3 regions of the Bradyrhizobium sp. USDA 4516 genome follow, and region 1 is predicted to be linked to each of the others. Evidence: riboswitches for the same ligand, from Rfam matches in the RefSeq annotation. Region 1 holds a riboswitch; each other region holds the start of a gene.
The links. A riboswitch is a leader RNA that binds a small molecule or an ion and turns the genes downstream of it on or off. The one in region 1 is predicted to bind cobalamin.

Region 1 (7,751 bases):
GACGGTCACGGCGGCGTTGTTCGACATGTTCTGCGGCTTGAACGGCAGCACGCGCAGGCCGCGCCGTCTGGCGGCGCGGGCGAGGCCGGCGACGATGAGCGATTTGCCCACGTCCGAGCCGGCTCCCTGGATCATCAATGCGCGCGCCATCGTGATGCCCGTCAGAACTCGACGCCCGGCTGGGCCTTGATGCCGGAGCGGAACGGATGCTTTACCAGCGTCATCTCGGTGACGAGATCGGCAATCTCGATCAGCTCCTCCTTGGCGTTGCGCCCGGTGAGCACGACATGGGTCATCGGCGGCTTCGACGTGGTCAGGAAGTCGACGACATCGGCGATCGCAAGGTAATCGTAGCGTAGCGCGATGTTGATCTCGTCGAGCACGACCATGCGCAGGCTCGGGTCTGCGATCAGCTGCTTGGCCTTTTCCCAGCCGGCTTGCGCTGCCGCGATGTCGCGGGCGCGATCCTGCGTCTCCCAGGTAAAGCCTTCGCCCATGGCGTGAAATTGACAGAGATCGCCGAAATGCCCGGTGAGCAGGCGGCGCTCGCCGGTATCCCAGGCGCCCTTGATGAACTGCACCACGGCGCAGGGAAAGCCGTGCGCCACACAGCGCACGATCATGCCGAACGCGGAGGACGATTTTCCTTTGCCGGCGCCGGTATGAACGATGATCAGGCCCTTTTCACCGCTCTTGGTCGCCATGATGCGGTCGCGGGCGGCCTTCTTTTTCGCCATCTTGTCCGCGTGGCGCGCATCCGGCGAAAGATCGGTGCCGAGGGCGCCGTCTTCAGCGTCCTTTCCATCAGAAGTCATCACATTCCTTCGGCTTGACAAGTGCGAGGCTTGGACGAATGGTGGTCCTGCGTTGGTTCCTGTCCTACGACAGGCGAAGAGGGAATGCGATAGGGCTCCGCTAAATCGGGCCCGAAGCGCAGCCGCCCCCGCGACCGTGACCGGAGAGATGCCCAAGCCACTGATTCCATACGGAGTCGGGAAGGTGGGCATCGAAGGGTAAAACCTGCTCCGCAAGCCGGGAGACCTGCCAACGCAGCATGTTGTGAAACCGGCGGACGGGGTGTTCCGCGACGGGGAACGAACCTGTCCAAAATCGGTTCGTGTGCCTCATCGCTTCCCGCTGTCAATCCAGGAAGGGCGATGAGCGTTACACTTCATGTCTGCATCACCTGCCGCGCCGGCCAGACGCCGGCGGAAGGTGAGCTCGCGCCCGGTGCACGCCTGCATGCCGCGCTTGTCGAGGCCGGCGTGCCTGATGACGTCAATCTGGTTCCCGTCGCATGCCTGTCGGCCTGCAGCCAGGGTTGCTCGGTCGCGCTCAGCGCGCCGGGGCGCTGGTCCTATGTCTACGGCCGACTGTCCGCTGATAATGCCGCGGATGTGATCGCCGGTGCCTCCGCCTATGCGGCGGCGCCCGACGGCATCGTGCCGTGGCGCAGCCGTCCGGAAATCTTCCGCAAGCAATCGCTCGCCCGCATTCCACCTCTTCCCGTCGTGCCGGAGGCCGCAGAATGACCACGCTCGCCAAAATTCCGGTCACCGTCGTGACCGGCTTTCTCGGCTCCGGCAAGACGACACTGATCCAGCATCTGATCCGCAATGCCAACGGCAAGAAGCTCGCGGTGCTGGTCAACGAATTCGGCAGCGAAGGCGTCGACGGCGACATCCTGAAGTCGTGCGCCGACGCCAATTGTCCGGCCGAGAACATCGTCGAACTCGCCAATGGCTGTATCTGCTGCACCGTCGCCGACGATTTCATCCCGGCGATGGAGCAGTTGCTGGCGCGGAACGTGAAGCCCGATCACATCGTGATCGAAACTTCCGGGCTCGCGCTGCCGAAGCCGCTGCTGAAAGCGTTCGACTGGCCGGAGATCCGTTCGCGGATCACGGTCGACGGCGTGATCGCGCTCGCCGACGCCGAGGCCGTCGCCGCCGGCCGTTTTGCGCCTGATCCGGCCGCGGTGGATGCGCAGCGTGCGGCGGATGACAATCTCGACCACGAGACGCCGCTGTCGGAAGTGTTCGAGGACCAGATCGCATGTGCCGATATCGTGCTGCTGACCAAGGCGGACCTCGCGGGGGCGGAGGGGATCAAGGCAGCGAAAGAGGTGATCGCGGCCGAGATGCCGCGCGAGGTGCCGATGTTGCCCGTCGTCGACGGCACGATCGACGCGCGCGTGATCCTCGGGCTCGGGGCGGCGGCGGAAAGCGATCTCGCGGCGCGGCCGTCGCATCACGATGGCGAGGAGGAACACGAGCACGACGATTTCAATTCCGTCGTGATCGATCTTCCGGAAGTTTCGGATGTCGACGCGCTGGTCGCCTCGATCAAGGGGCTGGCGCGCGAGCAGAACGTGCTGCGCGCCAAGGGCTACATCGCGGTCGAAGGCAAGCCGATGCGGCTGTTGGTGCAATCGGTCGGCGAGCGGGTGCGGCATCAGTTCGACATGCCCTGGGGCGCCCGGGCGCGGCAGTCGAAGCTCGTCGTGATCGGCGAACATGCCGACATCGATGAAGCCGCGATCAGGGCACGGCTTGGTGTCTGATGCACGTCGTCTTCCGCGAGAGCCGCGGCCTTGAGGAGACCGCGACGCCAAGGGACCTCGGCCAGGATCCGGCCGATCTCGTGGTGTTGTCGTTTTCCGACAGCGATCTTGCTGCCTTCGCGGCCGGCTGGCGGCGCGGCCGTGCTGCGCTGCCGTCGCTGCGGCTCGCCAATCTCGCGGAGCTGCGCCATCCGCTGTCGGTCGATACCTATATCGAGCGGACGCTCTCGCACGCCCGCGGCATTCTGGTGCGGCTGATCGGCGGCGAGCCCTATTGGTCATACGGGCTGGCCGCGGTGCATCGGCTGGCGAAGGAGCGCGGCATTGCCCTGGTGGTGCTGCCGGCGGATGGCCGCGACGATCTGCGGCTCGATGAATTCTCGACCTTGCCGGTCTCGACGCTGCGCCGTCTGAAGGTGCTGTGCGACAAGGGCGGCCCGGTTGCCGCGCAGGCCGTGATCGCGCAACTGGCGCTGGCGTCCGGACTCTATGCCGGGCCGGTGGTCGGCGAGATCGATCTTCCCGAGATCGGCGTCTACGATTCCCGGCGCGGTGCCATCACGGCGTTGCCGGCACCGGACGGCCGGCCGCGCGTGCTGGTGACGTTCTATCGTTCCTACCTCGCGGCAGGCGATACGGCGCCGGTCGATGCATTGATCGATGCATTGCGTGAGAGGGGCTTTGATGCCCACGGTGTGTTCGTCACCTCGCTGAAGGCGGCGGGCGTGGCCGATTGGCTGCGCGCTCAGTTTGCGCAATGCGCTCCAGCGGCGATCGTCAATGCGACCGCGTTTTCCGCGGCCGGTGACGACGGCACGACGCCGTTCGACGCTGCATCATGCCCGGTGTTCCAGGTCGCGCTGTCGACCGCGCGGCGCGAGGATTGGGCCTTGTCGCTCCGCGGGCTCTCGCCCGGCGATCTCGCGATGCATGTGGTGCTGCCGGAGGTCGACGGCCGCCTGTTCACAGGGGTCGTGAGCTTCAAATCGCCTGGTGAGCGCGATCTTGAGCTGCAATTCGCGCATCTTGCGCATCGACCGGATGCCGAGCGCGTCGCTGCAGTTGCCGCACGCGTGGCCGCCTGGCATCGGCTTGCCAGCAAGCCGGCACAGGAGAAGCGGCTCGCGCTGGTGCTCTCGAACTATCCCGGCCGCCCGCATCAGATCGCGCATGCCGTCGGCCTCGATGCGCTTGCCTCGGTCGGGGCGATGCTGGCTGATCTCGCGGGCGCGGGATTTGACCTTGAGCCGGTGGAGTCACTGGGCGACATTCTTTTGCGCAGGAATTTGACGTGGAACGTCGCCGACTATCGTGCGGCGCTTTCCGGCCTTCCCGAGCTGCTGCAGGGCGATCTCAGCCGCGCATGGGGCGCGCCGGAAGATGATCCCGATTGCCGTGACGGCGCATTTCATTTCGCGGCGATCTGCTGCGGCAAATCGGTCATCGCCGTTCAGCCGGAGCGCGGTGAGGTGGGACAGCGCGACGCCGACTATCACGATCTGGCGCGCACGCCGCGCCATGCCTATGTCGCGTTCTATCTGTGGCTCAGGCGGCAGGCCATCGATGCCGTCGTCCACATCGGCGCGCACGGAACGCTGGAATGGCTGCCCGGCAAGTCGGTTGCGCTGTCGCCCGCATGCTGGCCGGAGGCGCTGATCGGCGATCTGCCTGTTGTCTATCCCTTCATCGTCAACGATCCCGGCGAGGCGGCGCAGGCCAAGCGCCGGATCGGTGCCGTGACGATCGGTCATCTGCCGCCGCCACTGGCACAGGCCGCGGTCCCCAAAGGCTTGCGCAATCTTGAGCGCTTGCTCGATGAGTATTCGACCGCCGATGGTCTCGATCCGGCGCGCCGGCAGCGCCTGATCGCCGCGATCCGCGACGAAGCGCGCATCGCCGGGCTGGAGGACGATCTCGGTCTCGCCGCGTCGGTCTCCGCGGCCGAGGCCATTCCGCAGATCGATCGTTTCGTCTGCGACCTCAAGGAAAGCCAGTTCGGCGACGGCCTGCATGTGTTCGGGCAGGGCGCTTGCGGTGAGGCGGAGAAGGAGGCGTTGCTTGGTGCGCTCGCCGGCCGGCGTGTTGCGCCGGGGCCGTCGGGCTCGCCCTATCGCGGGCGCAGCGACGTGCTCCCGACCGGGCGCAATCTGTTTGCGGTCGATCCGCGCGCGGTGCCGACGCCGTCGGCGCATGCGCAAGGCGTGAAGCTTGCTGAAGGGCTGCTGCGCCGTCATTTGCAGGATCACGGCGACTGGCCGAAGGGACTCGTGGTCGACCTCTGGGGCTCCTCGACGATGCGCACCGCCGGCGAGGACTTTGCGATGGCCCTGCATCTCGCGGGCATCGCGCCGCGCTGGGATCACGGCTCGGGGCGGGTGTCGGGCTACGACATCATCGCGCCGGCAGAGCTCGGCCGGCCGCGCATCGACGTCACGCTGCGCGTGTCGGGGCTGTTCCGCGACGTCTTCTCAGGGCTGGCCCAGTTATTCGAAGCCGCGGCGGAGGCGTTGTCCGAACGCAGCGACGAGGCGGACGAGAATCCTTACCGGCAGCGCATCGCGCGCGTGTTCGGTCCTCGCCCCGGACATTATGGCGTTGGCATTTCGTCGGTCCCCGACGTCTTCACACCGGAGGCGCGCGAGGCGGCCGGCGAAGCCTGGTTGTCGGCATCGTCGTGGGCTCTCGCATCCGACGGCGAGATGCGGCCCGATCGCGCCGGCATCGAGGCGCGGCTCGCGGCTGCGGACAGTTTTGTTCACACCCAGGATCTGCCGGAGACCGATCTGCTGCTGGCGGCCGACTACGCCGCGCACGAGGCGGGCATCGCGGCGGCGGCGAGGCGCCTTGGCACGAAAGCCCCATCGCTCTATCACCTCGATGCGACGCGGCCGGATCAGCCGCATGCCCGGGCGTTGACCGAGGAAATCTCACGGGTGGTGCGAGTGCGCGCGGCCAACCCTGCCTGGATCGCGGGCATGATGCGCCATGGCTTCCGTGGTGCCGCCGAAATCACAGCGACGTTGGAGCACATGGCGGCGTTCGCCCATCTTGCCGGCGCGGTGCCGCCGCATCTGTTCGATCTCTACTACGATGCGACGCTCGGCAATGACGAGGTTCGCGGCTTCATGGCGCGCGAGAACCCGGCGGCGCTGGCTGCGATCGAAACCTGCTTCGCGAGATTGCATGAAGCCTCGCTCTGGCAGACGCGGCGCAATTCGATCGCGGCTGCGCTGCAGGAGGCCTCATGAGCGCGGTTGCGGTCAAGGGCTGGTGTCCAGGCGCGCTGCGGCCGATGCAGTCAGGCGATGGCCTCGTGGTGCGCATTCGCCCGCGCGGCGGACGGCTGGACGCGGCGCAGGCAGCGGGAATCGCCAGGCTGGCGGCGCGATACGGCAACGGCCTGATCGACCTGACCAGCCGCGCCAATCTCCAGATTCGCGGCGTCAGCGATGAAGCTTATCCGCCCCTGGTCGATGGGCTCGCTGAACTCGGGTTGCTGGACACGGACTCGAATACCGAGGCGCAGCGAAACATTCTGGTGACGCCGTTCTGGACTGTCGCCGACGAGACGCGCTCGCTTGCGACCGAGCTTGAGCAGGGGCTTGCCGGTGCCTCGTTTGGTCTTCCAACCAAGTTCGGCTTCGCAATCGATGATGGCAATGCGCGGATGCTGGCGGATGCGTCCGCCGATATCAGGATCGAGCGCGATCGCGGCCGGGGACTGCTGGTGCGGGCCGATGGCGCGCAGCGCGGGCTTTCGGTCATGCGGAGCGAGGCCGTTCAGGTCGCGTTGGCGCTGGCCGAATGGTTTGTCACCTCCGGCGGAACCAGGGGTGAGCGGCGACGGATGGCGGCTCATCTCGCCGGCGGCGCGAGCCTGCCGCAGTCGCTTCGCGGTGATGCCGAACCAGTCGGCCAATCGTCGAGTCCAGTGCCGGGCATCTATCCAATGGGCGCGATGGTTGGCGTCGCCTTCGGGCAGATCCCGCACCAGACGCTCAACGATCTCGCCGGCTGCGCGCGGGCTCTCCGCATGACACCGTGGCGGATGATGCTGGTGGAGGGGATGCGCGAGATGCCCGGTGGGGCGGACCTCGTGACTGATGCCGGCGATCCGAGGCTTCGTGTGGTCGCCTGCAGCGGCGCACCGCGCTGCGGCGATGCGCATGCGGACACGCGTATGCTGGCATCGGCGCTCGCGCGGCATATTCCATCCGATGCGCGGCTTCACGTCTCCGGCTGCGCCAAGGGCTGCGCCCATTCCGGTTCTGCGGATGTTACCCTCGTTGCGACAGACGAGGGCTTTGATCTGATCCGCCGCAGCACGACGCGGGATGCGCCGGTCCTCCGAGGGTTGAGCAGTTCGTACCTCGTCGCAAATCCTACCGTGCTGACGGGAGGCCATTGATGCCGCGCGTCTACGAGACCGATGGCGCGGCGATCTATCGCCAGTCCTTTGCCACCATCCGCTCCGAGGCCGATCTTGCCCGCTTCACGCCAGACGAAGAGCCGGTGGTCGTGCGCATGATCCATGCCGCCGGTATGGTAGGCTTGGAAGCGCATGTGCGCTTCACATCAGGCATGGCTGCGCGCGCGCGAGCCGCCTTGCAGGAGGGCGCGCCAATCCTCTGCGACGCGCGCATGGTGTCGGAGGGAATCACGCGCGCGCGGCTGCCGGCCGGCAATGCCGTGATCTGCACGCTCGGCGATGTCAAGGTACCTGCGCTTGCGCAATCGATGCGCAACACGCGCTCCGCGGCAGCGCTCGAGCTGTGGCGGCCGCATCTGGCCGGTGCCATCGTCGCGATCGGCAATGCGCCGACGGCGCTGTTTCATCTGCTCAACATGCTGGAGGATGGTGATTGCCCAAGGCCGGCGGCGATCATCGGCTGTCCGGTCGGCTTTGTCGGCGCGGCGGAATCCAAGGCGGCATTGATGGCTGAGCCCCCCGCGCCGGCGCTGACGGTCGAGGGACGGCTCGGTGGTTCGGCGATCACGGTTGCCGCCGTCAATGCGCTGGCGAGCCGGAGCGAATAGCGATGGGACGTATCATCTGCTGCGGCCTCGGCCCAGGCGATCCGGACCTGATGAGCGTGCGCGCCGACCGCGTTGTGCGTGCCGCGAAGCACGTCGCCTATTTTCGCAAGAAGGGCCAGCCGGGGCAGGCTCGCCGCATTGTCGAAGGCTT
Region 2 (7,751 bases), 4.4 Mb from region 1:
TCCGCAATACCGGAAGCTCGCGCGCCTGGTGCAGCGTGTACCAATAGGCGTCGGGTTCATCGAGCTGCCGCGCTGATGTCATCGCAGCGCCGGGCATTGCGTGTCGGGCGGCAGCGATGACCTCGTCGCGCGAGAGGGTCATCCGCGCACCGGTCACAGGATCGGCGATGCTGCGGCCGCCGTTGCCGTCGTCGAGCAACATTAACCGGTGTCCGCCGATCCAGACGAAGCGGGCCTCCACCGCAGGCATCGATGGCGACGACTGGAAGCCGGCGACGATGTCGGCCGTGTCATGGCCGCTATAGCCGATCGCGATCTCGCGGGTGACGCCGCGGCCGGAGAACGCGCCGCCGGGATTGAGCGACAGCCAGCCGCTAAACATCCAGGTCAAGACGCAGATGCCGCCGACCAGGCCGGCGATGTGATGCCAGGCCATCCAGCCGCGATAGGGCGAGACGGCGCCATCAGCGTAGCGGCGCATCAGCCGCAGGCGGAGGACGCCGATCCAGAAGCCGGTGACCGCGACGACAAGACAGACACCCGAGATCCACAGCACCACATCCCGCCACAGCGGGCCGTCCTTGCGCAACACGGTCGGATAGATCCAGTGCGGGATCGAGCCGAGCCAATTCCAGATCCGCTCGCAACGCGTGGTGTCGAGCGCGATCTCGCCGGTGCGCGAGGAAACATAGAGCTCGGTGCCATCGGCGTCGCCGAGACCGATCAGATAGAGCGGCCGCAACGGATCGAAGCGCGACGTGACTGACCATTGGTCGCGCGTGATCGTTTCGATCAAGCGAGGCTGCAAGGCATGCGGATGATGAGCGGCAATGGCCAGCGCCTGGTCCGGCGTGATCCGGTCAATCACGCTGCCGTCGGTCGCCGAAATGGTGATCGTCCCTCCCTTCCAGCCGGTCACCCGATAGACGGGCGTGTCGTCCATCATCGAAAGCCGCAGGTCACGCGGATAACGCTCGACACCTGCGATCGCCATCGCGCGATCAGGCGTGACCCGCACCTTGCTCCAGGGAATGACAGGAAGCGCGGCGAGGCGCTCGCTGTCGGTAAGGCGCGGAAAGGCCACGTACATCATGACAAGGCCGGAGATGAACCACATCGCGAACAGGAGACACGTCGCAATGCCGATCCAGCGATGGACGATATAGAGCCACCGCCGCCCGCGCCGGATCAGAGCGTTGCGCATGGTCAGAACTTCACGTTGACGGACAATTCGGCGGTACGCGGCATGCCTAGCAGCCACTGCCCGGTGCCGTTCGAGGTCACCGCGTAAGCCTTGTCGAACAGGTTGTAGACGCGGAACGCGACCGTGGTGCGGTTATCCGGCTTCCACCTGACGCCGCCATTGACCACATTGTAGCCCGGACGCAGCTGGGTGTTGGCAAGATCGGAGTACATCGCACCGACGATCTGCACGCCGCCATAGACCGACCAGTTGGGCGCGAAATCCCAGGTCAGCCAGACATTCGAGACCTGCTGCGGCACGTTGACCGGGACATTGCCGTTGAAGCTGACGATCTTGCCGCCGACCACCTGGCTGTTGTTGTCGTATCTGGCGCGCAACAGCGCAAGATTGGCGTCGACGCGCCAGCCGTCGTTCAGCGCGAGCCCGATCGATCCTTCGACCCCGCGGGATGATTGCTGGCCGATCTGCAATGCCACGCCGCCGGTAGGGTTGCCGGGATCGGGAATCGTGAGCCCGGTCTTGACGATCTCGTAGGCAGCCAGCGTCCACTCGCCGCGGCCGCCCCAGAACGACTGCTTGACCCCGATCTCGGTCTGCTTGCCGGTCGCAAGCTGGAATGTCTTCTGCGTGGTCGACAGTGAGATCAGATTGCTGACCGGATCGACGCCGACCGCGTACTGGCCATAGAACGCGAGGTTCTTGATCGGCTCGTAAACGAGGCCCGCGCGCCAGCTAGTGCCCGATAGCGTCGTCTCAAAACTGTTTGCCGGCGTCTTGTAGTCGGTGCGGTCCACTTCGGGGCGATCATACCTGACCCCGGTCACCAGCGACAACTGATCGGTCAGCGAGAGCCGATCCTCGGCGAACAGCGCGTATTGATTGACGATCGCGTTGAAGCCCGGCGTGGTCGCCGTCGTCGTGGCGAAGAACGATCCGGGATCGAACACATAAGGATTGACCGACGACGCGCCGCCATAGGGCGAGTTGTTGGTATGGGTGAAGTCGATCCGGTTGACGTCGAACCCGGCGACGACCTGGTTCGCAAGGCCGAACACGTGGCCGCTGAAGGTCGTATCCATCCGGTTGCCGAGCTGCTTCTGGTCGTGGAAGATCTCGATATAGCTCGTGCGATCGATCAGCTGGGTCTTCGGATTCCAGGTGTAGTTCTCGATGTCGCGCCAGTGCCGCTCGCTGGTCAGGTAATACAGCGTGTTGTTGACCTTGATGCCGTCGGCGACGTCCCACTCGGTCTTGAACCGGGTCCAGCTGTCCTGATAGCGGATCGCGCTGTCCGCTGCATTGTAGTTCTTGAAGCGCAGCGCGTCCTGGATCGCGCCGTTGATCAGCGGCGTGCCGAAATAGCGCGACGGGCTGCGATCGCCGTAATCTTCCGAGAGCGTGAAGGCGAGATTGTCCGACGCCTGCACCCGCACGGCAGCGGAGACCACCGCGTTCGAGGTCTTGTCGCGATCGACCCAGCTGTCCGACATGTTGCCGGTGGCGTTGATGCGGTACGACACATTGGGATTGATCGGACCGGTGCTGTCCACCGAGAGCCGCCGCGTCATGTTGCTGTCGAGCGAAACCTCGGCCTCGTTATAGGGCGTGCTCTGCGGCTTCTTCGGAATCACGTTGATGACGCCGCCGATCGCGCCTTCGCCGTACAGCACCGAGGCCGGGCCGCGCAGCACTTCGATGCGCTGCGTCGACCAGGTGTCGTAGGGGAACGTCAGCGTGCCGGAGCCGATATAGAAGCGCGTGCCGTCATACAGCGTCATCACCGAGTTGCTGCCGGCAAAGCCGCGGGTGCTGAACGACAGGCCGCCATTGCCTGGCGCCGGCGTTGCGACGAACCCGGCCGCGTCCTGGGTGACGGCATCGAGCACATTATGCTGGCCGCGTTCAGCGATGGTCTGCGCCGTGATGATCTCGACGCTGGCCGGTGTCTGCAGCGGCGTCAGGTTGAGACGACTGCCGGTGCCGCCCTGCGTGGTGGCATTGAGCGTCGGCGATGCCGATCCCCGTACGCCCGACGCTGCGACGCGCGGCGTGTTGCCGGTTGTTGCGATCGTCGCGGGCCTCGGCCGCGCCGCGGCGGCCACGGCACGGCTTCGCGCCGCGGGCTTCGGCCTTGCCACAGCGGAAGGCGCGACCTCGATCGGATCGAGCCTGGTTGGTGGCGGTGTTTGTGCCGAGCCTTCGGCCGGCAACAGCGATGACAGGGAGCAGACGAGACCGAGGCGCCATTTGCGCGCAACGGGAGAGGACGGAGACATGAAAGGACTCGCGGTAACGTGGCACGTCACCGCGAACGCGGATGGCGCATTGCCGAAAAGGCAGTGCTCCGATCCCACCAGGACGCCCCCGCCCGATGTGCTCGCGTATGACCACGACTGACGGCAGGTCTCCTGGCTCACGGGTCATCGCCTGTCGACGCCTTCCCGGGCCGCTGGCCCAGTGGCAAATTGACGAAAGGCTCGCCGTTTACAGTTGCGGGGACAGCTGCGGCATTGGGGTTACCCTCGCACCGCATTCCCTTTTGATCCCCGAAGGGAACCGTCGGCAAAAACGATAGGTGGTGCCGGCAAGGCTGTCAATTCGATGCGATTGTCGCACACATGCTTTGCGAGATGCTGCGGCGGCGATGACACAGCGACGTCGAGGGCTGACGCCGAAAGGCAACCCGTCATCCTGAGGAGCGGGGCACGCGCGTCTCGAAGGATGCACGGCCCGGCTGGCGGCCGATTCATCCTTCGAGACGCCGCTTCGCGGCTCCTCAGGATGACGGGAAACGTAGGTTCGCGTCACTGAGCCTCGACGCATCCCTGCATCACCTCATCAATCTCCGCGCGCGACAGCGCACCCATCTCGGCGATGAACACGATGCGCGTGCGCGGCACGCCGGGCGACGGCACGCCGCCCGCAGCCAGGGTCGCCCGGCCGCCGGCGAGTTGAAGCACGGTCAGCCGCCCGGGCTGCTCCACCGTCTCGAACAATCCCTTCGCCCGCGCCAGCTTCGGCGCCAGTCTGCCGATCGCCTGCTGCAAGCGCGGCAGCACGACGGGCCGCTCCGAGGTCCAGCTCAGCGTGTCGAAGCGATCGGACGACGGCCGTCGCGGCGCGGTCTCGCGCGGCGCCGACACATGATCGAGGTCCGCTGGGAACAGCAGCGCGGCCGGCACCTCGCCATGCAAGGCATCGACCACCACGGCCGCCGGACGCACCGCGCGCACGGCGTCGCGGATCGCGGCGCACGCAGCGGCGTCAGTCAGATCGACCTTGCTCAGCGCCACCACATCCGCCGCCCGGAGCTGCGAGCGCAGCAGCGCATCGTTCAGCATCGCCGCAGGCTGCGTCGCGTCGACCACGCACAGCACGGTCTCCAGCGGCGCCTCCTTCCAGATCACGGGATCCATCAGGTTGCGCACGATGTCGGCGGGATCGGCGATCCCGCTGGTCTCGATCACGATGAATTCGGGACGCGGATCACGCCGCAGCAACGTGGCGAGCGTGCGCAGCAGGTCGCCCTCCAGCGTGCAGCAGATGCAGCCATTGCTCAGGCTGACCACGCCGTCGCTGGCGCCGGCGATCAGCTCGGCGTCGATATTGATCGCACCGAAATCGTTGACCACGGCGGCGATGCGCCGCCCTTGCGCATGCGCCAGCAGATGGTTGACGACCGTGGTCTTGCCCGCCCCGAGGAAGCCCGCGACCAGCAGGATCGGGACCGGCACCTCAGCCCCCCGTGATAGGCCGGCGCACCGGCCGGCCGGGACGCGCCGCGACATCGAGCACACCATCGCTGATCAGCGGCTGGCCGCTGACCACGAGATGCCGCACGCCCTCCGCCGGACGATTCATCGCCGAGAAGGTCGCGCGATCGCTCAGCGTCTCGTAGTCGAACACCACAACATCGGCGTCGGCGCCGACCTGCAGCCGGCCCTTGGCCCGCATCGCCGGCGTGCTCGCCGACAGGATCTCGGCCGGGATCAGCGCGCATTTGCGGATGCCCTCGAGCAGCGACACTTTCTTGCGCTCGCGCACCCATTCACGGATGAAGCGGGTGAAGCAGCCGGCCGAGCGCGGATGCGAGGTGGCATCGTCGGGCAGCGGCCAGGCGTCGCCGCTGTAGGGGCGGCCGTCCGACAGCGTCCACGGCATCGCGTCGGAGGCGATCGCGCCGCCCGGATACAGCACCGCCATATCGAGCAGATCGCGATGATGCGCGTTGTTCTCGATGTCGAGCACATGCCACAGCACCAAGGTCGAGGGCTCTTCGGCCTGTGCCGCCAGCAATTCCTCGCGGCTGCCGAAGCGGTGACCGTCGGTCACGCGCTGCACCGAATCGTAGCCGAGGCCGTTGCGCTCCTCGAATTTCGGATCGCTGAAGAAGGTCGCCGCCAGCACGGTCGAGCCGGTGCCGTAGGGATAGGCCTCCACCGTGATCGGCAGGCCCTGCGCCTGCGCTTTCGCGATCAGCGCGACACAGCGCTCGATATCCGTCTTGCTCGACGAGTTGAAGTGGCAGATGTGCATATGCGCGCCGGTGGCGCCGGCATAGCCGATCAGGCGGATATAGGCTTCCGCCGCGCTCTCGGGATCGATCCGCGACATGTAGGCGACGTGGGTAAAGGTCGGCACCGCATGATCCGCCGCGAGCTGGCACACCGCGGTCAATTCCTGCACGCCGGCGCCCGGCGCATAGGCGTTGAGAATGCCGATGCCGATGCCGCCCTCGTTCAGTGCATTGGCGAGGCGCTCCAGGATGCCGCCGACCTCGCCTTCGGTCGCGACGTTTTCGATCCAGCGGCGATCGCGCATCGCGGCACCAAACGATTCCAGCGAGCTCTCCGAATTCGAGCCGGTCATCGCACCGATGCGCGCGAAGGCCCAGTTGGCGGCGGCGCCGTAGTTCAGCACCCTGCCCTTCTCGGCCTGGCGCTTGTACCAGGACGCGACCGGCAACACGCCGGCCTCGAGGTCGAGCGAGGTCGTCACCCCGTCGAACGCCTGCATGCGGTCGGCTGGAATGGTCTGGCCATGCGCGTGCAGGTCGATGAAGCCCGGCGCCACCACGAGCCCGGTCGCGTCGATCTGCCGTTCGGAACCGCCGAGGCCGGTGCCGACCGCGGCGATCTTGCCGTCGACCACGGCGACATCGCCGATCGCGTCCATCCCGCTGGCCGGATCCACCACCCGGCCGCCGCTGATCACCAAGCCACCCATCTCGCCACTCCCCGCATTCCGAAACCGACCGGTCTCCTGTCGAGCACAGAGAAGCGCATCGCACTGATCGCAGCAAGCCGGCCAGGGTTGTGGCGACATGCTGTGACGGAATATCCGCCGCGCCGTGATGGCGATTGCAGAGTGAGGCCCTTCCTACGTTCCGGTTGCACGCCGCGACGGCAGCCCGCGCCAGAGATCGGGGCCGGGCTTCACGCGGCTCGTCACGAGTTTCGGCGGCGTGCGGTCCCTGGCGATCGCCGCCTCGACCGCACGTTTGAGCCTGACGTTGTCGATCTTCGCCAGGAATCGCCGGATGACGGCCTCCTGATCCGCGCCCTGACCGGAGATCGCCGCGCACAGCTCCGCGGTCGTCCTGCGGAAGAAGTGGAAGGCGTCATCGGCCGCGCCACCCAGCCGGTCGACCTCGCCGGCCACACCGAGCGCGTGCATCCGATCGTCGTCGCCCAGCGTCACTGCGAAGCGCAGCACGGCAAGCTGCCAGGCACGGAGCAGCTTGCTCTCCGGTTCGGTCGCATTCTCGCGCATCAGTCGAACACCCCGCGCGCCTGACGTCCTTCGGCTGTCGAGGGAGGTCGGGCGCGGCGCGACTATCCTTGCGCGGGAATAGGTTTTCGAGGGGAGCGCGCGCCCGATCGCATAGGAATCGCATAGGCGGAGCGCGCCGAGGCCCAATTCGCTCAGATCCCCTCGAACTGCAGTCGCGCCAGCCGGGCGTAGAGTCCGCCCGCGGCGACCAGTTCGGCGTGGGTGCCCTGCTCGACGATCCTGCCCTGGTCCATCACCATGATGCGGTCGCAGGACAAGACGGTCGCCAGCCGATGCGCGATCACCAGCGTGGTGCGGTGGCGCATCAGTTCCTCCAGCGCGGTCTGCACCAGCGTCTCGCTCTCGGCGTCGAGCGCCGAGGTCGCCTCGTCGAGCAGCAGCAGCGGCGCATCGCGCAGGATCGCGCGTGCGATCGCGATGCGCTGGCGCTGGCCGCCTGACAGCGTCACGCCGCGCTCGCCGAGCTGGGTGTCGAAGCCTTCGGGCAAGCGGCGCAGGAATTCGGTGGCATGGGCGAGATCGGCGGCACGCTCGACCTCGGCGTCGGTCGCATCGGGCCGGCCGAACCGGATGTTCTCGCGGGCGCTGGCGGCGAACACCACGGAATCCTGCGGCACCAGCGCGATGCGCGCGCGCACCTCGGCCGGATCGGCCTGCCGAATCGACACGCCGTCGAGCGAGATGGTGCCCGATTTCGGATCGTAGAAGCGCAGCAGCAGATGGAACAGCGTGCTCTTGCCGGCGCCGGACGGGC
Region 3 (7,751 bases), 790 kb from region 1:
TCGACAGCGGAATGGTGCAGATGCACCAGTCGGCGGTCGCCTGCTGCACGACGGATGGACTGGTCGTGTCGACATAGCTCACGGTGACGCGGGAGCTGCTCTGCTGGATCTGCGTCACCTTGGCGTTAGTGCGGATCAGATCGCCGACCTCGCGTGCGAACGCCTTGCCGATCATGTCCATGCCGCCGACCGGCTGGAACATGGTGGTCTGGAAATCGTAGCGCGCAAAGCCTTGCAGATAACGCCATATCCGCGATCGTAACAGCTCCTGCAGCGAGACCGGATCGCTGGGCAATGGATCGGGCATCAAGCCGCCGCCGGGATCGCGGGCATAACCGCGGAACTCGGCGGAGACGAGGTTGGCGTTGTACTTGTAGTCGCGATCGAGCGCGCCCCAGTCGCGCAGCGCCTGCAGCAGGATCTCCTGATCTTCCGTGCTGACGAAGTCGTCGAGCCTGCCCTGCTGGCTGACTTTCGCCAGCAACTCCGCCACGCCGCCCTGGAAATCCGCCTTGATGCTGCGAAAGCGCTGCGGCTTGCCGCCGAATGCCCGCGTCGCGTGCAGAAAGGCATTGTGGTTGAGCTGGATGAAGGGTTCCAGCGTCACATTGAGCCGGCGGCAGTAATCGAGCAGCGCACGGTGGTGATAGGGAATCCGCCACGGGCCGGGATTGAGATAGAGCCCCTGCTCGAACTGACAGGCCTGTTTGAAACCGCCGAGCTCCGTAAAACTGTCACCGCCACGGATCGACCAGTTGCGACCGCCGGCGCGGCTGTTGAATTCGAGGATCTGGACCTTGTAGCCGGCCTTGCGCAGCTCCAGCGCCGCCGTCATCCCGGCAAGCCCCGCGCCGAGAATCAGCACCGAGGCGCCCTTCACATCGCCTGCGAGCTTCAGCGGCCCCTTGTAGGCGGATTCGGACGCGAAGCCGAGGCTCGTCATCGCGTGATACATCGCCGAACTGCCGGCAATGGTGCCAATCAGCGCCAGCAGATCACGCCGCCTGATTACAGATTCGTTCTGCACCCGCGCTCACCCAGCCGCTGACTTCGTTGGCGAAGGGAAACGGCTCCTGCGATCAGTTTCAAGAAAGTGCACGCGTTGCACTGCAGACTGGTGGCGCTGCCGCGGTGCGCCTGCGAGATCGTCTTCGATTATCTCCATCCCCATTGGTCCTGTACCGCGTCGATCGTCGTCGATGAAACAATCATAGCTATCCATCCGCAGCCCCTGAGGCGGGCAGGCCGATCCGCGGTCGCTTCAAATACAGGAAGCTGGTCAGTACACCTGTGTTGATGAACCGACGTCCGCTCACCTCTGGCGGCGATTCGCGAGCCATCGATTAGAGCTCGATGCGTCGAAGCCGCGGACGTTCGTTCCTCGAGGCGCTTGCCGGACATGTATAGCCGTTCGACGGAAAACGAAGCAGTTGATCACGCGACACGAGCCCTTGAGCGACTTCTTAAGTATTCGACTGAGTCTGTTGTACACCAGCAAGAGCGATGCCAACATTTCACGACATCGAAGGCGGAGAAGCGGACCACCCCAGATGTGCGGTAGGCCAGACGATGACTGATGTCCTCAGAGGTGTTGGCGCTCTTTCATTGGCGACTCTCAAGCTCAAGATCAGCAGTTTCTGGTTCTAGTCCCACGACCAAGCCACTCCGCCGACGATTGCGGACACAGCGAACCAGTGGAGCGCCGGGACTAACCGCGCTTGGCCATGGAGCGCAAATGCAGTTTTGAACGCCTGCAATCGGTTATTTTCGACGTCGCTTTTGGACCGGTGGTATTGAACCCGACATTGTTCGATGTCAGACGCACGGAGCTAATGACGCCGAAGACGGGCGATAATTAGCTCGATCTTGTCCATCATGTGCAACGATAGTCGCGTCGGCCGAACGCGGACCGTCGCAGTTGCCCTCTTGCATTGTACAGCTGAAGATTGCGGCATTGGCTCGCCCGCCTTCTTGGTCAGCCCACGGCCTCGGTCGCGCCGGCGACACCAGTCACGCAGCTTGTGTGCGTGAAGCCGTTTGTCGTAGCCATTTTCACGATGACGACCGTCGCGATCCAACCGTCCACTTTGCTGTGCTTTGGAACGCGCCTCCGTCTGATGTCGTTTGTACCGGTACCCCTGCGCTCCGGAGCCATCAGTCATGATCTCTGCTATCAACCATGCGGAATGGCTATGTCATTCGTTAAGCCAAATGGCATCCGCCAGACCTGGTGCGGCTCAGTTTAGCCCCGCTTGTGGCGACAATCCTGTTCCCACAAAACTGTCAAGCCCGAGACAGAAGAGATGAATCATGCAGGAGCTCCCGTGCCATATCACAACGAGCGGGGACTCGTCGACCGAGATGCTTTCGCGCATCGGGCGCGCATAAGCCTGCAAGCTTCCGCGCCCCGAAGCTCATCTGGTTGTATGAGCTCACCCCGGCTTGAGCGGCTCTTCGAGTCCTTGCCAGCGATAGATCGCAAATGACAGCGCCCAACTGACCAGGAAGATGCCGACCACCAGATAGCCGAAATTGGCGAAGCTCCCGTTGAGATCGTCCACCGCGCTCCAGAAAGTGCCTTCAAGCGCCAATTTGTTGGCGAGCAGGCCGAGTGCCTCAATGCCGCCGATCAGCAGCGCCACGACGACTGAGATGGCCGTAATGGTCAGATTGTACCAGATCTTGCGGATCGGATTGAGGAAAGCCCAGCCATACGCGCCGACCATCAAGACGCTGTCGGTCGTATCGACGAGCATCATGCCTGCGGTGAAGAGAGCCGGAAATATCATCACCGTACTGAAGTCCAGCCCTCCCGAAACCTGCCCGGCTGCGACGGTGAAAAGGCTGATTTCCGTCGCGGTATCGAATCCGAGGCCGAAAAACAGACCGATCGCGAACATCTGCCAGCTCGCCGTCACCATGCGAAACAGCGGGCGCAAGAGTCGGGACAGCAAGCCACGACCGGACAGAAGCAGATCGAACTCATGCTCTCGGACGTGTTCGCCACGCCGCGCACGCTGAAAGCTCCGCCAGACATCCCGTAGGATCACAAGGTTGATGGCGGCAATCGTCAGCAAGAAGAAGGCCGATGCACCGGTGCCGATGGTACTGCCAAGCGAAACTCCTGGAAACCGCTTTGCAGCGCGAGCGCTGCAGCTGCAATCGCGGCGACCGCCACTCCAACCGACAAGGAATGGCCAAAGGCGAAGAAAAGTCCGACCGCGAGGGGATGTCGGCCATCCTGCATCAGCTTGCGAACAACATTGTCGATGGTCGCGATATGATCAGCATCGACGACGTGCCGAAGGCCGAGCACATAGGCCAGCACTGCTGTCGCCAGCAGCGTCGGCCGCTCGGACAGCGCCACGATGGCCCAGGTCCAGGCGAAGCAATTGATGGCCAACAAGAAGGCATAGAGCGAGATGATTCGACTCCGCGAGGCAGCCGATGCGTCGTCTATGGCAAGCTTTGGATATGTGAACATGATCTTGCTTCGGCAGCGCATCTAAGCATGAGTTTGATCACGAACGTCCCTCTTTGCATAAGCGCCGCGCACGCCAAAGCCGGTCCGGCCAGGCTGAAGACGAACCGACGGATACAGCGTCCGATGATCATGCCCATTCGCGGCACGAGACAATTGCGCTGGTCGCAACGGCAGTGGAGTTGAGTGGCATTTCCTACTTCTCAGGGCTGGTCCCCCTTCGCGGTGCAGTTTTCGTGCCGCTCTGCTGGGCTAACGTGCTGGACCGCTTCGTGCGGCTTCTATCCTGCCGTCAGCTCGTTGTCGCGCGATTGCGCCGCCGCATTGACGTTGCAACCTCGATCTGAGCCGTAGTCGAGTTTAACGGGCCAACCAATGCCTCAGAGCACCCCGTCCGACGCATTTGCGCACGGCAACGGCTGGTAGCAGGTTTCCTGGCTGGAGTTCGCGGCTCTTGGCCACCTTCTCAGGATCGCGAATCCCAGTGGCACGAAATGGTCATCGCCTCGCCGCTTACAGTTGCGTCGGACAGCTCCGGCATGGGCCAGGCAGGACCCGCCGAACGCCCTTGAATAGCCTTTCGAACACTACCGATGACAAAGCGAAATGGCTTCAGAGGGCGTGTCAAGTAATCGTTGGCGAACTTCGTGCGACACCGCAGCTCAGGAAAAAGCGGTAACTTTGCTCCTCAACCTCGGATTGCGGACGAGATCGAAGGCGTCAAGACACTGCGGCTCTGTTGCTCAAGAACTCGGCGCGGCGCTCGCCGCTCGCGCAGACACACTGCGGTTGAAACACTCAGGCGACTGGAAGGCTGACTTCCTCTCTGTCCTTGGTCATGGCGTCATAGACCCGGACCTGGAGCATGGGACGGCGCTTCTTAAGCTCTTGCGCTCCTGCCCAGGCGCCGTCTCTTGTCGCGAATTCGGTTTTCAATTGACCGTCGACTTCGAGCACATAACCGGAAGCGGGCAATCGACGAGTGGATGCAACCATCTTAATCCTTTAGCATCGGCGAATCCGATCGATGCTCCCAGTTAACCCGAGTCGCCATCGCCAGACCAGTAGGCAGGTAAGCGGCATCCGCGAGGAAGAAGCGACAGGTTTATCGCCGCTCATCGCAGAGGAGTGCGCGCGCCATCACGGCGCCGACGACGGCTTCCGCTGCTTGCTCTGGGGCCTGCTCCATCGTCCTGAGATGAATTTCCGGCCTTATCGGCGCTTCGTAGGACGCATCGATGCCTGTGAAGTTCTTGATCTCACCGGCTTTAGCCTTTGAGTAGAGACCTTTTGGATCCCGCCTTGCGCATTCCTCGATTGGCGTATCGACAAAGACTTCGATGAACTCGTCCTTGCCAATCAGGCTGCGAACCATATCTCGCTCGGACCTGTAGGGGGAGATGAACGAGCAGATCACGATCAAGCCGCTGTCCAGCATCAACTTGGCAACGTGTCCGACGCGCCGAATGTTCTCCTCCCGCTCAGCCTTCGAGAAGCCTAGGTCCGCGTTCAATCCGTTCCGGAGGTCGTCACCATCTAGCAGCATGGCATGTCGCGACATTGCGAGCAGCTTCTGATCAACCATGTTGGCGATCGTCGACTTTCCCGCGCCAGACAGACCGGTGAACCAGACGACGCAAGGCTTCTGATCCTTGAGCGCGGCGCGCTCACTCCTGCCCACCGAAAGCGCCTGCCAGGGAACATTGGTGGCCCGCCGCAGCGGAAACGCAATCATACCGGCGCCAACCGTACGATTGGTATAACGATCAATGACGATAAACGATCCGGTTTTCCGATTGACGTCGTAAGGATCGAATGCGGCGGGCAGTGCGGTCGCAACATTGCAGAACGCGATCTCATTGAGAGAAAGCGTCTCGGCAGCCAGGTGCTCACATGTATTGACATCGATCCGATGCCTGATCGTGGTAATGCTGCCGGCGACCGTCTGCGAGCCAATCCGCAGGATGTAATTTCGTCCGGGAGCGAGCGGCTCGTTGTCCATCCAGATCAGATAAGCAGCGAATTGGTCGGCGACGCAGGGGCGTTCGGTTGGCCGCGACAGAAGATCGCCACGGCCGATATCGATCTCGTCTTCCAGCGTAATGGTGACGGCATCGCCGGCTTCGGCGTCGACAAGGTCGCCGTCCCGGGTCACGATCCGCTTGATGCGGGTGGTCCGTCCGGACGCGGCGACAACGATCTCGTCGCCTGCCGAGATCGTGCCGGAAGCCACCGATCCGGCGTAGCCGCGAAAATCCGTGTCGGGCCGGTTCACCCATTGGACCGGAAAGCGGAAGGCCTGGCTTGCAGTGTCGGACTGGATATCGATGCTCTCCAAATGCTCCATCAGACATGGACCATGATACCACTTGGTATGAGCGGACCGGTCAACGACGTTGTCGCCGTGGCGGGCAGAGATCGGGATCGGAACAATCGAGCTAAAGCCAAGGCCGGCGGCAAAGGCCAGATAGCTGGTGACGATCCGATCGAAAGCAACCTTGCTGTATGCGACAAGGTCGATCTTGTTCACTGCCAGCACGACGTGGCGAATGCCAAGTAGCGAACAGATGAAGGAGTGGCGGCGGGTCTGAACCAACACGCCCTTGCGGGCATCGATCAGGATGATTGCGAGCTGCGCATTCGAGGCGCCGGTTGCCATGTTGCGGGTGTATTGCTCGTGACCGGGAGTGTCAGCCACCATGAAAGAGCGCCGCGGCGTCGTGAAGAAGCGATAGGCGACGTCGATCGTGATGCCCTGCTCCCGTTCAGCCTCGAGCCCGTCCACGAGCAGCGCGAAGTTGATGTCGGCGCCGCCGTGCCTGATGCTGTCGCGTTTCACCGCCGTGAGCTGATCTTGGTAGATCATCTTGCTGTCGTGCAGCAACCGGCCGATCAGGGTCGATTTTCCGTCGTCCACCGAGCCGCATGTTATGAATCGCAGCTGGTCCCTTGCACTAGGGTGGACAGGTTTCGACATTGCTATGGAAGTCATCAGAAGTAACCTTCCCGCTTCTTCTTCTCCATCGAAGCGGCTTCATCCGTATCAATCAGGCGTCCCTGACGCTCCGACACCGTCGCTGTCTGCATTTCTACGACCACGTCCTCGATCGTCGTCGCATCGGATTCAATGGCTCCGCTCAAAGGATAACATCCCAGCGTACGAAAGCGGATCATGCGCATTTGCGGCGTCTCATCGCAGTTGAGTGGCAATCGCCTGTCGTCGACCATGATCGTCGCGCCATTTCGGCACACCGTCGGTCTTTGCTTTGCGAAGTAGAGCGGGACGACCGGGATTTTTTCGAGCATGATATATTCCCAGACGTCCAGCTCGGTCCAGTTTGACATCGCAAACACGCGCATGCTTTCGCCCTGGCGTATCCGCGTGTTGAACAAGCTCCAGAGCTCCGGCCGCTGGTTGCGGGGGTCCCATACGTGTCCGGCCGAACGGAAGGACAGTATCCGTTCCTTGGCGCGGCTCTTTTCCTCGTCACGCCTGGCTCCGCCAAGAGCGGCATCAAATCCGTAAAGCTCGAGCGCCTGCTTCAGAGCGTCGGTCTTCATCACCTGGGTATGAAGCGCCGAGCCGGAGTCGATCGGATTGATCCCGCGCGCAATGCCCTCCTCATTCACATGGACGATCAGCTCGACGCCGAGCCGCTTGGCCGTCGCGTCCCGGAAGCTGATCATCTCGCGGAACTTCCAAGTCGTGTCGACGTGAAGCAGGGGGAAAGGCAATTTTGCCGGATAGAACGCCTTGATCGCAATGTGCAGCAGCACGCTCGAGTCTTTTCCGATCGAGTAAAGCATGACCGGCCTTTTGAACTCGGCGGCCACCTCACGCATGATTTCGATCGATTCAGCTTCAAGACGGCGCAGATGTTTTGGCAGCATATATGTTCTTTCGATGCAGGATCTCGGTTCTGCAGCGCCGGCCCAGAGGAGGAATGTCGGGTGCGAGCGAGCTCGCCGGTGCGTGTGGCTATCCAGCTATCAAGTGGCCGGTTGGGCGGCAGACTGACTGAGACACCCCGGGGCATGTCGCATTCCACCGTCGTACCGCCGGCGCCGGCCTCACACGTTATTGGCGCAGATCAGCTCGTTGGGCGGAGGAATCCTGGCTAAATCAGCCAGCGTGTTTTGATCGCAAGCATCCAGATCACCCTAAGCCATATTGATGATCTGCTCAAGCCGCGCGACCTCGCCACGCAAGATCTCGATAGCCGCATCACGAGTCCGAATAGCATCCAGCCCTGCAGCTCGATCAGCTTCT

Region 2: linked by a shared signal. The riboswitch ahead of ACVI1L_RS09050 (TonB-dependent receptor) and the one ahead of ACVI1L_RS28835 (DUF1636 family protein) in region 1 are both predicted to bind cobalamin.
Region 3: linked by a shared signal. The riboswitch ahead of ACVI1L_RS25370 (HoxN/HupN/NixA family nickel/cobalt transporter) and the one ahead of ACVI1L_RS28835 (DUF1636 family protein) in region 1 are both predicted to bind cobalamin.

The regions. Positions count from the first base shown of each region.
Region 1 covers NZ_JBSRXT010000001.1:6,337,933-6,345,683, forward strand. Annotated here, with positions in the region: gene ACVI1L_RS28825 (cobyric acid synthase) at 1-150, opposite strand, end outside; gene cobO (cob(I)yrinic acid a,c-diamide adenosyltransferase) at 162-815, opposite strand; cobalamin riboswitch at 852-1,063, shown strand; gene ACVI1L_RS28835 (DUF1636 family protein) at 1,158-1,532, shown strand; gene cobW (cobalamin biosynthesis protein CobW) at 1,529-2,563, shown strand; gene cobN (cobaltochelatase subunit CobN) at 2,563-5,811, shown strand; gene cobG (precorrin-3B synthase) at 5,808-6,971, shown strand; gene ACVI1L_RS28855 (precorrin-8X methylmutase) at 6,971-7,600, shown strand; gene ACVI1L_RS28860 (precorrin-2 C(20)-methyltransferase) at 7,603-7,751, shown strand, end outside.
Region 2 covers NZ_JBSRXT010000001.1:1,925,302-1,933,052, forward strand. Annotated here, with positions in the region: gene ACVI1L_RS09045 (PepSY domain-containing protein) at 1-1,204, opposite strand, end outside; gene ACVI1L_RS09050 (TonB-dependent receptor) at 1,207-3,480, opposite strand; cobalamin riboswitch at 3,586-3,780, opposite strand; gene ACVI1L_RS09055 (CobW family GTP-binding protein) at 4,009-4,938, opposite strand; gene ACVI1L_RS09060 (amidohydrolase family protein) at 4,940-6,430, opposite strand; gene ACVI1L_RS09065 (hypothetical protein) at 6,584-6,976, opposite strand; gene ACVI1L_RS09070 (ABC transporter ATP-binding protein/permease) at 7,129-7,751, opposite strand, start outside.
Region 3 covers NZ_JBSRXT010000001.1:5,545,303-5,553,053, reverse strand. Annotated here, with positions in the region: gene ACVI1L_RS25380 (FAD-dependent oxidoreductase) at 1-1,027, opposite strand, end outside; gene ACVI1L_RS25375 (HoxN/HupN/NixA family nickel/cobalt transporter) at 2,433-3,077, opposite strand; gene ACVI1L_RS25370 (HoxN/HupN/NixA family nickel/cobalt transporter) at 3,071-3,484, opposite strand; cobalamin riboswitch at 3,889-4,088, opposite strand; gene ACVI1L_RS25365 (hypothetical protein) at 4,280-4,477, opposite strand; gene cysN (sulfate adenylyltransferase subunit CysN) at 4,587-6,473, opposite strand; gene cysD (sulfate adenylyltransferase subunit CysD) at 6,473-7,372, opposite strand; gene noeE (nodulation protein NoeE) at 7,643-7,751, opposite strand, start outside.